2 regions of the Neobacillus sp. NPDC093182 genome follow, and region 2 is predicted to be linked to the other one. Evidence: predicted binding sites of a transcription regulator. Region 2 holds the regulator's gene; the other holds the start of a gene.

Region 1 (7,241 bases), on a different contig from region 2:
AACCAGCAATGGAACTAGGACGACGCTATAGAGTCCCAAACTTTTACCTAGTAAAAAGCTGGCATACGTATCTTTCTTGGTTAGCAGCATAATCAATGTCTTTTGTTCTTTTTCCTGAAAAATGGCAAAGGCACCGATAAACAAGCAAAGGATCGGGATAAAATAGATAATCGTATCAAACAAATTAATTAAGAGGACATAAAAGCCTTTATCAAATGAAAGGGCGGTCGAACGAAACAAGATACTGAGTGAAATCAGAACAATGATACTTAAAGCGAGCCATAATCCTTTTCCTCTTATGTTTTCCTTCCATTCCTTCCAAATGTAATGCATGGTAAAATGATTATCTTCTAAAACGAGATGATTGGAATTCATGACCGCAGCGCCGCCCGTATTTATCGTAAAGGTATTTTCCTTAAAAAGATTCTCATCGGAATACATGTAATGCAGACCGTACCGTGTGTTACTAATATTATTTTGATAGCTTTCATTCTTGTTGCCATAGTCAAAAAACATGCCATCACGCGTGCCTTCGATGGTGTTCTTCGTTAAGAGGTTATGATTGGAGTAATAGATATGAATCCCATTACCCTGTGCAGCAATTTCCCCTTTACCCATGCCTTTGATCTCAACATTGGAGATTTTATTTTCGTGTGCTTGACTTAAATAAATGCCGTGAAAGGAATCGGTAATTTTGACGTGTTCTACCACATTTCCGTTGGTATGAATCTTAATCCCTGCATACTCCTCAGCAGAGTTTCGGTCCATACTGCTATTGGTGACGCTCAGCTTTCTAATCGTTACATTAGGAGCTTTAATAGAGATGACATTTCCAGTTCCATCTCCTTTTATCACTGTATTAATAGTGCCAACTAAAGTTAGTGATTTATTGATGACAATATTGCCCTCATAAGTTTTATTTTCAAGTTGTAATACTGCTCCTTCTTCCAAGCTGTCGATCATGGCCTGCAAGTTTTCGGCAGCACTATTTTTCTCAGGATATATCAAAATAGTAATAGAGAAAATGAATAGAAAAAGCAGTAGTTTTTTCATCTTGTTCGATCCTTCCATAACGGAATCAGTAATAAAATAAAGGCTGCAATCAGGAAATACGAACCGTATCCAAGAATACTTTCAGTGACAAAGTTTGCAACTGTATTATGCCCTAAAAGGGGCGGAACAAATGGGTCAATTTTTATCGGTGCGGTTGGGCTTAAGTTGGTGCCGAATTTGCGAAGGGCGCGTGAAAGGTCCCAAACACCAAGACTGCCTCCAATGATAAACAAACCAATTAATCCATATAGGACTGATTTTTTTCGCAGGATGGCTGTCAAGAGAGTAATCGCTGCTAAACCAATCACTAAGTATGATAGATACGCTAATTCTGGAAAATTCTTCTCGCTGAAGTTTTCCATTCCAATATAGTGGTTCAACCCGTTAACGATATCAATTTCGCCCTCAAGCTTATTGGGATAAACAATGATATTTAACCCTTCAGGATACTGAGGAGCAAAGAAAATCATCTGCCACCAGGGAAAGTATAATGATAGGACAACTAGGACGGCAGTAAGGGCAATCAGGATCGATGATAGGAGTGATAATTTTTTTGCCTTCATGTAAAACAAGTCCTTTCTAAACGGAGAAGGGTACCAATTGATCTAATTGATACCCCCATCACCAATCTATTATTGCTTCGGTTTTACAAGGAAGTAGCCGGTCATTTCTTGGTGTAGTGCAGAACAGAAGTTAGTACAGTAAAGCGGGAATGTACCTGCTTTGTCTGCAGTAAATTCTAGTGTGTTCGTTTGGCCAGGCTGAACCTCAATGTTTAAGTTATAGCTGTTGATGGCAAATCCGTGGGTAATATCCTCATCAAAATCCGTATTCGTTAAGTGGATAAACACCTTATCTCCTTGATTGACTTCAATCACATCAGGACGTTTTGCTTTGGCGTCAAAGATAAATTTCGACCGCATGGCGATCCCGTAGACATGAACTTCATTTCCATTACGGACGATTTTCGCATCCTCTTGCTTGTATGTCGCCAGCTTATTGCTTTCATCCTTCTTATACACTTCGATGGTCTTAATCTTATCTGCTTTAATAATTTGAGCATAGTGCGGCTCTGGGTTAACTGGTGAAGATTGAATGACTTTCATTTTGCCGCTGATATCAATTAATTGCATGGACTCAGGATGTGAAGGTCCAACGGATAAATAGCTGTCTTTTGCAATTTTGTTTAAGGCAATCAGCCATTTTCCATCTGGAGAAACAGTGTCACCTTCAGCTGCTACAGAGTGTCCTGGTGAATATTGAACAGGAACACGGTCTAACGTTTCGCCTGTTTTTGGATCCCATTTCACGATTTCAGATGAAATGAACATCGTTGTATAAGCCATTCCTTTATCATCAAACTGAGTGTGAAGCGGTCCAAGTGCGTTTTCAGGGTTAACTTCTCTTTCCATAATTGAGTCATAGTTGATAATCGGAATACCGTTTCGCTCACCAGCGAAGTCTTGTTTTTCAATCGCTTCAAAAGCTTTTTCAAAAGAGAAAACAGTCATAGCAGGTGCAAGTTTTCCAGAAGCAATAAAGTGTTTTCCATCAGGCGTTACGTCGACACCGTGTGGTGATTTCGCAACAGGAACAAGGTAAATACCGCCCTTATGCTTTTCAGGGAAAATCATTTTTTGTCCAGTAACTTCATCATACTGTCCCTCTGCAACCATTTTCTCAAGCTCTTTCCAGTTAAAAAGAACTATGAAGTCACGGTCAGCCTGTGAGGCGTTAATTTCTAGATTAGTAGTCGCTTCTTCTGTGTTGTAAGTTGTCATAACTGCCCAATCTGCAGAGCTTTTCTTACCAGCGTCTGATAAATCATAAGACCATGGCGGAAGCGCAACTTGGTAGGCAATGTTTAGTTTTTCTTGATTTTGATCAAACGTTACGGCTGACATTACACCGCGGTACTGCTGGCTGTATTCGTCTAAAGGCTTATACTCAGAGCCGATTGGAACCGCAAAACGCGTTGGCAGGAACATGTACTCCGTATTTTCTGTAACGAACGCCGCACAGTGCGGGCCGCTTGTATTTGGAACATTAATAATGTCTTTAACGGTAAAGGTTTCTAAATCCATTGCTGCCGCACGGCTGTTTCCGACATCTGTGGCAAACATATACTTACCGTCATAGTCACCTTTTGTTTCAGAGAATGCAGGGTGATGAAGGTCTCCCCATGTGTAGCCGCCCATCATCTTTTTAGAATGTTCATCAAATCCATATCCTGTTGCAGAGTCTTGTGAGAACACTGGTACTGTACGGATATGACGCATGGATGGAACACCATAGATAAACATTTGACCGGAGTGGCCGCCTGACGCAAATAAGTAGTAATCATCTTTTTCACCGAATGGAACATAAACTTTCTCTGCGTCACTTTTCGTATTGCCTGAAGCCACTTGATTGTTTGTACTTTTTGAAAAATCGGCAAAAGATATCGTTGCTGCTACAAAACCTGCTAGTAAACCAGAGGCAATTGGAATCCATTTCTTCATCTATTACACCACCTTTTTATTTTTCAGAAGCTTGCTTCAACATATCTAACACTTGCGTGCGTTCTTCATCTGTTAATGGGCTGCCGCCGATCACGCTCGACATAACCGCTGACGTTGGTTCTTTTAAGAATTCATCAATGGACTTGCCATGCTTTCCTTCAACATCTGTAAAGGCTTTTGAAAGATCCGGTCCAGTTGCTCCGCCTTCTAAGCCAAGAGCATCGACTGCGTGACAGCCTAGACATCCTTTACTGTTGAGAATATTTGCTTCGTCTACAGAAGCGGTTTCCTTAACTGCCTCTGTTTTTTGATCTTCTGTTTTGCTTGTTTCTTCTGTTTGTTCTGTTTGAGCGACCTGAGGCTGTTTAGCGGAATCCCCCATAACGACACCAAACACCAAGTATCCAAGACCAAAACCAATGACTAAGCTAATGGCAAAGCTTGTAATCGCCTTATTCATACTTCCCCCTCCTTCTGTCTATTGAACAATTTCATCCTAATCGGATTTCAAGCGTAAATTTGTGATAAACTTCACTGTTTTTTATTTAAGTTTGAACGTTTTGTGAAGGGTGTTGATATGTAAGTGTTTTAAAAATTGAACGTTTTGTGAAGATAATCACTACGAGTTGTGATTTTTTTTACTACAATGGGAAGTAACAAATGAGTATAAGCAGATTAAAAATGAGGGAGAGGAGGGGCAGAATGAATCCTGTACATGCTTTAGAAGAACAGCCATTAGGAAGAGTAAGAGCGTTGAAAATTGAGGATTTTCTACGAAAAATTGTCATTTTTAAGGATTTATCTGAAAAATCCTTGCCGCTTATCGCAAATCGTATTCAGACGTTAACCGTTAAAAAAGGAGCACAGGTGATTTGTGAGGATGAAGCGGCCAAAGGGGTATTTTTTATTCATGCCGGTGCGGTAAAGCTAACGAAACAAGATGAAAGCGGAAATGAGATTATTGTTTGTATGAAGCAAAAGGGCGATGTATTTGCGGAGGCTTGTTTATTTTCTAAGACCTCTTTGATGTACCCTGCGACAGCTACCATGCTCCAAGATGGACAGCTTTTCTATTTAGATAAAATCGAATTAGAGAAGGGGCTTCATGAATATCCTGAGCTTGCTGTCCAAATGATTCAATACATGAGTGATTCGCTGCGCGAGATGACGTCAACCTTAAGGGACGTGGCGCTGTTAGATGTGTATGCGAAGACAGTAAAGACGTTAGAGCGATTAGGGAATAAGTTTAATACCTCTGCCTCGAGATGGAACATTGAAATCCCATTGACAATACAAGAATTTGCGACCGTGGTAGGGACGACAAGGGAAAGTGTAAGCCGGGTATTTTCGAAATTGAAAAAAGAGGGAATCATCGAAATGAAATCAAGGAAAATCATTATCCTTGATATGTGCAGGCTTTGTGCACTGACGAATCAGACGTATTAAAAAACCCTTCGTCATTGACGAAGGGTTAGTTTTTGAATTTGTATGTCCAAAATCGTTCGTTGTTGATCCAGACCATCATTTGCGGGTCTTGGTTTTTCAGCTTCTCAGTCACGTCGCCAAACATTTGCTCAGTCTGGGAACGATGTGCCTGAATCGCAGCAAGCTTTTTATCGGCAACCGCACTAATGTTATGGACAATGTCGGCCTCACCGAGCTCTTCAACACAATTGTTTGAAAAAGCAACACAGTGCAGTTTAGGTCTTGCAGCTGCAGGAAGCTTTTCCACGGCCCTGACAACCGCCGCGCCGGTGGCGTCATGGTCAGGGTGAACGGAGTAGCCTGGATAAAAAGTAATGATTAAGGATGGATTAACCTCATTTATTAACGACAACATTGCATTCGCTAGTTTTTCATCGTCTTCAAACTCAACCGTTTTATCTCGATACCCCAGCATTCGCAAATCTTGAATACCTAAGGCAGCAGCAGCTGCTTTTAATTCTTCTTTTCTAATTTTTGGGAGATTTTCTCGATTGGTAAAAGGGGGATTCCCCATGTTGCGTCCCATCTCGCCCAAGGTTAAGCAGGCATAGGTGACAGGAGTACCGTTTTGTACATGAGTGGCAATCGTTCCTGACACTCCAAAAGCTTCGTCATCCGGATGTGGAAAGATGACTAATACATGACGTTCTTTTTCCATAATAGGCTCCTCCTTCCTTTACTCGAACGGTGTAGCGCTGATTTCAAGAGCGACCGCGAGTTTTCCTTTGTTATCATGACCGGCTAGCAGCAAACGGTTTTGCTCATCTACTTCAAAATGAGTAAGACCTTCTGCGTAAATCCAGCCAAGGTTTATTTTTAAACCAACACGATAGGGATCATTTCCCGTGATTTTCCCGATTTCGTATCGTACTAATGCATTGCGGATATAGGCACCTGCTGAAAAGAAAGCTTGATCATGATGAGATGCATAGGCACCATTGGTTGTTTCCAGGTGAATGTATACATCCTGGTTAGCGTATGCGTTAATCGCTTCTTGAACCTGGCGGTAATCCTTAATCGGTTCCATAGTTCTTTCTCCTTTCCCTGTGCGAGGTATGTAATCTATAAAATAGTTTTATTTAATAATGTAACTATCATACTAAAATCACATTGAAAAAGCGAAATCCTTGCTTTAAAAAGGCTGTGTTAAATTAGGCTGTTGATTTGCGCTCCACTAAGGAAGGCTTCTTCGAATAATCACCGCAGGGACAGGCGTGGTCTTTGCCTGTCACGAGGCGCTACGCTTTCCGCGGGCTCGCCCGTGAGCCTCCTCGGTCGTTCCGACCTGTGGGGTCTCACTTAGCTCGTTCATCCCGCAGGAGTCGAGCGCCTTCCGCTCCAATCAACAGGTTCTAAAATCATTAGTATTCATTAACACAGCCAAAAAACAGAGCCGAACTCAAGGTCCGACTCTGTTTTTGTATGATTAACAATCAGCGCAGTATTCAGTTTTTGCACCGCGGTAGGCACCATGCCATGTAGGTCCGACAAATTCATTTAAGCGGAAACCTTGGCTGATTGCAGCTGAAATAAAGTCTTTTGCAACTTCAACCGCTTCTATTACAGAACTGCCTTTTGCCAGCTCTGCAGTAATAGCAGAAGAGAAAGTACAGCCTGCACCATGAGTGAAGTTAGTTTCAATCTTCTCTGATTCAAAAATTGTAAAATCCTTGCCATCGTATAAAAGGTCAATGGACTTTTCTTCTGTTAAAAGCTTGCTGCCGCCTTTAATGACAACATACTTTGCACCTAAATCATGTATTTTTACAGCAGCTTCTTTCATCTGTTCTAACGTTTTAACCGGACCTGTTTGTGCTAATTGGCCTGCTTCAAAAAGGTTCGGTGTCACCACTAATGCACGGGGTAATAACAGCTCGCGCATAGCGTCTGTTGTTTCTGGGTTTAAGACTTCATCCTCGCCCTTACAAACCATAACCGGGTCAATCACTACTGTTTCCAATTTATTTTCATCGATAACCTTTGCCACTAACTCAATAATCTCAACGGTACCAAGCATACCTGTTTTCATTGCGTCAATTCCTACCGATAAAACAGTTTCAATTTGCGGCTTTAATGTCTCAACGGAGATTGGAAACACACTATGGTGCCAATCCTTTGGGTCCATCGTAACGATGGTTGTCAGTGCCGTCAACCCATAAACTCCTAGCTCTTGGAACGTTTTGATATCGGCTTGAATTCCTG
Region 2 (7,738 bases):
CTCATGGTCCTGGAATATTTCAGGCTCACATAACTTTTCATCGTTATCCTGGATGATTGACTCCAACTCTTCTATACGTAATTCTATTTCTTCTAATTTTCTCTTACGCTGACGCTCAAGCTTTTTACTTTCTTTATCCTGATGGTAGGAATTTTTATCTTGAACTTCGGATGATGTCTGTTTTTTTACAACGTTCGCACTCTCTAAAGCCTTGAGTTCCTCTTCCTCCAGCTTTTTCTCTAAGTAATAGTCATAGTCACCTAGATATTCTGTGCTGCTGTTTTTGCTAAGCTCCAAAACCTTGGTGGCTATTCTGTTAATAAAGTATCGATCGTGAGATACAAAAATAATCGTCCCAGGGTAGTCGACTAGTGCATTTTCAAGTACCTCTTTACTGTCGAGATCTAGATGGTTCGTAGGCTCGTCCAATATTAAAACATTTGCCTTCTCCAGCATTAATTTGGCCAGTGCCAATCTTGCTTTTTCACCGCCGCTTAATGTTGAAACGATTTTTAATACATCGTCTCCTGAAAACAGGAAGTTACCTAAGACGGTCCGTATTTCTTTTTCACTTTTTAAAGGCCAATCATCCCAAAGTTCATTAAGAACGCGCTTATTCGAGGTCAACTCTGCCTGTTCCTGGTCATAATACCCAATTGCTAGATTTGCACCATATTGAATAGTGCCAGCTAGTGCAGGCAGTTTTTTGATGATGGTTTTTAAAAGAGTAGACTTTCCAATTCCGTTTGGACCAACTAAGGCAATGCTTTCACCTCGATATGCCCGCAACGAAATATTCTCAGATACATTTTGTCCATCATAACCAACTGCTAAGGAGTCCACTGTCAGTACATCATTTCCGGTTTGTTTCTCAATTTCAAAGGAGAAGGTGGCAGATTTCTCATCCCCTAATGGACGGTCCATCAAATCCATTTTCTCAAGTTTTTTACGCCGGCTCTGAGCTCGTTTCGTCGTAGACGCACGGGCTAGGTTGCGCTGGATAAAATCTTGAAGATTAGCAACCTCCTGCTGCTGCTTCTCATATAGCTTTAAATCGCGTTCATAATTGGCAGCTTTTTGGTCTAGATATGCACTATAGTTTCCAATGAATTTTTGAATTTGCTTACGTGAAACTTCATAAACCTGCGTTACGACTTTATCTAGAAAATAACGGTCATGGGACACAATTAAGATCGCCCCATCATAGCCTTGTAAATACTGTTCGAGCCAAGATAAAGTATCAATATCAAGATGGTTGGTAGGCTCGTCCAGGATTAAAATATCTGGCTTGGTTAAAAGTAGTTTCCCCAAGGCAAGGCGCGTTTTCTGTCCGCCGCTTAAGGAAGAGATCATGACCGCACTATCGTGGAAATTCAATCCGTGCAGGATGGAGCGAATATCTGCTTCATACTGATAACCGCCCTGCTCTTTAAATTTCACTTGCAGCTGATCGTACTCATTTAGGATTCTCTCGTATCTGCTAGTGTCCTCAATAGCAGCAGGATCTGACATTTGAACCTCGAGGTGTCGAATTGCTGCTTCCATACTTCTCAGTTCGTCGAAAACTGTCAGCATTTCATCCCAGATCGACAAATTCGACTCTAGTCCTGTATTCTGGGCTAAATAACCAATGCTTACTCCCTTTGGCTTAATGATTTCTCCGCCATCATGTGACAAATGCCCAGCAATAATTTTTAATAATGTCGATTTCCCTGCACCGTTTCGCCCGACAAGTGCAACACGGTCCCGAGTTTGTAATTCTAGTTTTATATTCGATAAAATTAGGTCTGCACCATAGTATTTTGCTAGTTGATTAACTTGTAATAATATCATTGCTTTTCACCTCTATTACTAAAATAAGTGTACCTTATTCCAACAATGCAGGCAATAAAGTGTCTTAGTGTTGGAGAAAATAAGAAAATATCTCGAAAGAAAGAAATGTAAATTTTTCATCATTCGTTCAAAGTTTCACAGACAAATTGTTAAAAATATAGTATGATTTTGTGGGAGGATATTGTTTATGTCTGAATTTACTCATTTTAACGAAGAAGGAAGAGCGAAAATGGTGGACGTTAGTGATAAGCCAGAAAGTGCTCGTACGGCACTTGCTCATTCCAGCATTACGGTTAGTAAAGAAATATATGAAAAAATAACAAATAATGAAATGAAAAAGGGCGATGTTCTTGCAGTAGCACAAGTTGCTGCCGTGATGGGGGCAAAGAAAACCTGGGACTTAATCCCGATGTGCCATCCTATACCTTTGACGGGGGTAAATATATCCTTCTCCTGGGAAAAAGAACATGATACGGCTTTTACATTAAATATTGCAGCTTCTGTCAAAACAAAAGGAAATACAGGTGTTGAAATGGAAGCGTTAACAGCTGCGTCCACTTGTGCTTTAACTGTTTATGATATGTGTAAAGCAGTGGATAAAGGTATGGTCATTGGAAAAACCTATCTGGTTGAAAAAACCGGCGGGAAAAATGGGGATTTCCACCGAACAGAACAAGTTAGATAAATGAACAACTATTTATGAGGGGTGGGAGAATATGAGTAATGAAACAATGAAAATACCACAAGCGACAGCAAAACGGCTGCCCTTATATTATCGATTTTTAAAGAATCTGCATTCTTCCGGTAAACAGAGGGTTTCGTCTGCGGAATTAAGTGAGGCAGTGAAGGTGGATTCGGCAACGATTCGCCGGGATTTTTCTTATTTTGGTGCCTTAGGGAAAAAGGGATATGGCTACAATGTCAACTACCTATTAACGTTCTTTCGGAAAACACTAGATCAAGATGAATTAACAAAAGTAGCGTTAATTGGTGTAGGAAATCTTGGAACCGCCTTTCTAAACTATAACTTTTTAAAAAATAATAATACAAAAATTGAATGTGCTTTTGATGTTGATCCGAACAAAATGGGAACAACGATCCGAGATGTGCCTGTGTTTCATATGGATGAGCTCGAGAAGGTTTTAAGCAATGATGAAATCCATGTTGCCATCCTGACCGTACCTGCACCAGTGGCTCAGCTGATTACGGATCGACTCGTACAATCTAATATTAAGGCGATATTGAATTTCACGCCTGCAAGGTTAAATGTTCCTTCATCTATTCGCGTTCATCATATCGACTTGGCTGTTGAATTACAATCACTTATTTACTTCCTGAAGCACTACCCTACAGAGGAAATAGAAGAATAAAAACAAAAAAGACCTTTTCACAAGTAAAGTGAAAAGGCTTTTTAATGATCCTACTTTTTTATTTTGTCTTTATATCTATTGTAAAAGAAAATCATTCTTAAACCAGATCCGAAGTCAAAGGTGGCAAGTAAAACGAGCAGGTAACTGAAGAACCCCCATCCGTTTTGGGTGACATCTTCAACTGCAAAATAAGTAAATAAGCAGCCAAGTACAATATAAATGATTCCGGAAAACAAGGGTGATCGTCTCATAGAAAGCCTCCGATAAAGTTTTGAATACCTTCTGCCTCACGAATAATTTTATCAATGTCATCTTTATAAACGGACTGTATGACGACAACTAATGTATTCATCGCAACATGGGCAAAAATCGGTACAAGGATATGTTTTGTTTTTACATAGAGAAATGCAAAAGTGAAGCCCATTGCAGAATAGAGAAGCACATGATGCGGTTCCATATGGGCTAAGGCGAAAATAACCGAGCTGATTAACGCTGAGAAGAAAAAGTTAAACCGTTTATGGAGAGTGCCGAAAATAATTTTTCGAAAAACAATTTCCTCTAATATTGGGCCAATTACTGAACTGACTAAGATGGCAAGTGGAAAGGATTCAATGATGTTGAGAATTTGCTGTGTGTTTTCTGAGCCCATTTCAACCCCGATCAGCCGTTCAATATTCGCAGCGAGAGCTTGGGCAAATAAGGCTAGGAAGACACCAAATACAGCCCAGATGGCAGCAAAGCCAAAGGAACTGCCTCTTTCATTCAACCCTGGTTTCTTTATTTCTCTTCGTAATAAGAAAAGAATAATAACCAGAGCAAGGGTGAAGCTGAAAATTAACCAATAGGGGACAACGAGCCCTTGATTTATTCCTAAGTAGCCAAATAGGAACATCAGTCCTGGAATTCCCACTAGGCTTGATAACTGCATGGCTATATAGACAATTAAAATAATCCAATATTCCCTTTTCAAATTAATAAATCTCCTTTAAGCAGCTAATGAAAATATTTTACCCTATTCTTCATTGTACTAATAAAAGCAAGGTTGTTTCAATTTTTAAGGTTATCGGAAAAACTATGTATATTCCCACGTGTAAATCACATACTTGTAAGGTTGCAAAAAATAATAAAAAATTGCTGCTTCATACTTGCAAAATTTTTTTCCATTTATTATTATAAGAATTGTGTTAGCACTCAAGTTAAGAGAGTGCTAATAAGTCAGAATTACATATCTATTTGAGGAGGTTGTTTGATTTGTTAAGACCACTAGGTGATCGTATTGTCATTGAGCTTGTCGAATCAGAAGAAAAAACTGCAAGCGGTATCGTGTTACCAGACTCAGCTAAGGAAAAGCCTCAAGAAGGAAAAGTTGTTGCCGTAGGTACAGGCCGAGTGCTTGAAAGCGGCGAACGTGTTGCTCTTGAAGTTTCTGTAGGCGATCGTATTATCTTCTCAAAATACTCTGGTACAGAAGTGAAGTTTGAAGGAAACGAATATTTAATTTTACGCGAAAACGATATCCTTGCTGTAGTTGGACAATAAGGATTTTTTAAAACAATATTGAGTTTAAAAAATACGAGGAGGTTTTTTGAACATGGCTAAAGAAATTAAGTTTAGTGAAGATGCACGCCGCGCAATGCTTCGTGGTGTAGACGCATTGGCAGATACAGTAAAAGTAACTCTTGGACCAAAAGGACGTAACGTGGTTCTTGAGAAGAAATTCGGTTCACCGCTTATTACAAATGATGGTGTAACAATCGCGAAGGAAATCGAATTAGAAGACGCTTTTGAAAACATGGGTGCTAAGCTTGTTGCTGAAGTAGCTAGCAAAACAAACGATGTTGCTGGGGACGGAACAACAACTGCAACTGTTCTTGCTCAAGCTATGATTCGTGAAGGATTAAAGAACGTTACAGCTGGTGCTAACCCAATGGGTATCCGTAAAGGGATTGAAAAGGCAGTTACTGTAGCAGTTGAGGGCTTAAAAGCGATTTCTAAGCCTATCGAAGGCAAAGAGTCTATCGCACAAGTTGCTGCTATTTCTTCAGATGATAAAGAAGTAGGTCAATTAATTGCAGAAGCGATGGAGCGCGTTGGTAACGACGGCGTTATCACAATCGAAGAATCTAAAGGCTTCACAACTGAATTAGACGTTGTTGAAGGTATGCAATTTGACCGCGGATATACATCTGCTTACATGGTAACAAACACAGATAAAATGGAAGCTGTTTTAGAAAATCCATATATCTTAATCACAGACAAAAAAATCTCAAGCATTCAGGAAATCCTTCCTGTCCTTGAGCAAGTAGTACAACAAGGCAAACCATTATTGTTAATCGCTGAAGATATCGAAGGAGAAGCACTTTCTACTTTAGTATTGAACAAACTTCGCGGAACATTCAATGCAGTTGCTGTTAAAGCTCCTGGCTTTGGTGACCGTCGTAAGGCAATGCTTGAAGATATCGCTGCATTAACTGGCGGTGAAGTAATCACTGAAGAGCTTGGCCGTGAATTGAAAACTACTACAATCACATCTTTAGGACGCGCTTCTAAGGTTGTTGTAACAAAAGAAAATACAACAATCGTTGAGGGTGCTGGTGCAACTGAAGAGATCCAATCTCGAGTTAACCAAATCCGTGTTCAATTAGAAGAAACTACTTCTGAATTTGACCGTGAAAAATTACAAGAGCGCTTAGCTAAATTAGCTGGCGGTGTAGCAGTAATCAAAGTTGGTGCTGCGACCGAAACAGAATTAAAAGAGCGCAAACTTCGTATCGAAGACGCTTTAAACGCAACTCGTGCTGCGGTTGAAGAAGGTATCGTATCCGGTGGTGGTGTTGCCCTTCTTAACGTATACAACAAGATTGCAGAAATCCAAGCAGAAGGCGACGTACAAACTGGTGTAAATATCGTATTACGTGCGATCGAAGAGCCAGTACGTACAATCGCTCACAACGCTGGTCTTGAAGGATCTGTAATTGTTGACCGCTTAAAGCGCGAAGAAGTTGGAACAGGCTTCAACGCTGCTAGCGGTGAGTGGGTAAACATGATCGAAGCTGGTATCGTTGACCCAACTAAAGTAACTCGTTCTGCACTTCAAAACGCTGCATCTGTTGCGGCTATGTTCTTAACAACTGAAGCAGTTGTTGCTGACAAGCCAGAACCAGCAGGTCAAGGCGGCATGCCTGATATGAGCGGTATGGGTGGAATGGGCGGCATGATGTAATCTGCCCCTCAAACACTAGATATAAAATGATTTGTTAGTAAGGTGAGAGTGAAATACTAACATTTTGCTAACATTGAGGAATATTAACGGAGGCTTCTCATAAGTTGACCAAACTTATGGGGAGCTTCTTTTTTCATTTCTTGCCCTACATGAAGATAGGCGTTTTTGGTTATTTGACTACTCAAAATTAACTTATTCGCCATATTTGCTGTCAGTCTGACAATGTGGGAATTACATCAGCGATGATTAAAATGAGGCAAATTCTTCTTATGGAAGTGGTTGCTGAAGGGATTGAAACCCTAGAAGAACTAGAATTCCTCCGTGAGAATCAATGTCATAAGGTGCAAGGGTTCCTTTTCGGAGGGCTTTATACATTTAAAGAGGTTGAGCGGGATTTTGAGAAGTTTCGTGAGTGACGGTTTCGGTCGAGGTCCGATTTTTTATTTCCTAAGCTTTTGAAAGGAACCTAAGGCTATAAAAGCATAGGTTCCTTTTTTTGCCCTTTTCAAATTAGTTTTGGTAATGGAGAGCTGGGGTCTGGAGTATTTGGATTTAATCGTAAACTAATGAATATCCAAGTGTTTCTTAACCGTATCACACAGCTTTGTCCGTTCTTCCTCGGGCAACAATGTAGTAATAGACACCATTTTCTTCCTTGCTGCTTCCGTTTATCTGGATTTGTTCAAGGTTGTGCCGCGTTTTGGAATAGTTTGCCTAAATTTCTTTCATTTCCTCAAACGTTAAATTTGTTTTTACATTCTCGCCAATTTACTCTAATATGCTTTCATAGTTTATACGAAAGCCAATATAGGCAAGTGTGGTAAAAATCAAAGAATCCATTTCTAAGCCATCTGAATCAGTAATACGTAAAAATTGTGCTAGCTCCTCTTTCTCTAAAAATTTTATTTCTTCTTCTTTACTTTCAATCTCTTCAACCTTTATTTGATACTTTGGCCGGTTTATTAGTAAACGTGGAAGTAGACGTTGTTGTTCCACGACAAATAACCGAATTTTCCGCATAAAAAGGAAGAACAGTGCTCATACTACATTTGTCCATGCTTACCCTACAAACGTAAAAACTTTAACTTAGTAAAGGAGGCTTATCATCGATGTCCTCTAATGGAGAAGATAAGCTGCGTTTAAAGGAATATTTAAAAGATGCATTTCGTGACGATGCTGATTTCGTTTCAAGAGATATACCCGTTTTGAAGGGAAAAGCTGAAGTAAATGTTATTTACATAGAAAATTTAATTGAAAATGAAATGATTAACAAATTTGTAATCGAAAGGTTGCAGGACAGAAACTCGGAGGA

Evidence for each region. Region 2 encodes Rex, which represses fermentation and respiration genes when NADH is low (regulators of the CRP and FNR family bind a similar motif). Its sites were predicted from a motif close to TTGTGAAATATTTCACAA; they were not measured.
Region 1: a site for Rex is predicted at 4,159-4,176, ahead of ACIQAA_RS10135 (cytochrome C). Genes of this name have one in related genera too.

The regions. Positions count from the first base shown of each region.
Region 1 is NZ_JBIVOI010000004.1:209,965-217,205, reverse strand. It holds gene ACIQAA_RS10150 (NosD domain-containing protein) at 1-1,053, opposite strand, end outside; gene ACIQAA_RS10145 (hypothetical protein) at 1,050-1,616, opposite strand; gene nosZ (Sec-dependent nitrous-oxide reductase) at 1,686-3,554, opposite strand; gene ACIQAA_RS10135 (cytochrome C) at 3,571-4,014, opposite strand; gene ACIQAA_RS10130 (Crp/Fnr family transcriptional regulator) at 4,257-5,000, shown strand; gene bshB2 (bacillithiol biosynthesis deacetylase BshB2) at 5,026-5,697, opposite strand; gene ACIQAA_RS10120 (YojF family protein) at 5,716-6,066, opposite strand; gene pdxK (pyridoxine/pyridoxal/pyridoxamine kinase) at 6,466-7,241, opposite strand, start outside.
Region 2 is NZ_JBIVOI010000021.1:111,377-119,114, reverse strand. It holds gene ACIQAA_RS28535 (ABC-F family ATP-binding cassette domain-containing protein) at 1-1,833, opposite strand, end outside; gene moaC (cyclic pyranopterin monophosphate synthase MoaC) at 2,021-2,518, shown strand; gene ACIQAA_RS28525 (redox-sensing transcriptional repressor Rex) at 2,550-3,203, shown strand; gene ACIQAA_RS28520 (YdiK family protein) at 3,254-3,454, opposite strand; gene ACIQAA_RS28515 (CPBP family intramembrane glutamic endopeptidase) at 3,451-4,173, opposite strand; gene groES (co-chaperone GroES) at 4,455-4,742, shown strand; gene groL (chaperonin GroEL) at 4,795-6,426, shown strand; gene ACIQAA_RS28500 (EAL domain-containing protein) at 6,621-6,842, shown strand; gene ACIQAA_RS28495 (hypothetical protein) at 7,195-7,422, opposite strand; partial or broken gene ACIQAA_RS28490 (spore germination protein) at 7,536-7,738, shown strand, end outside.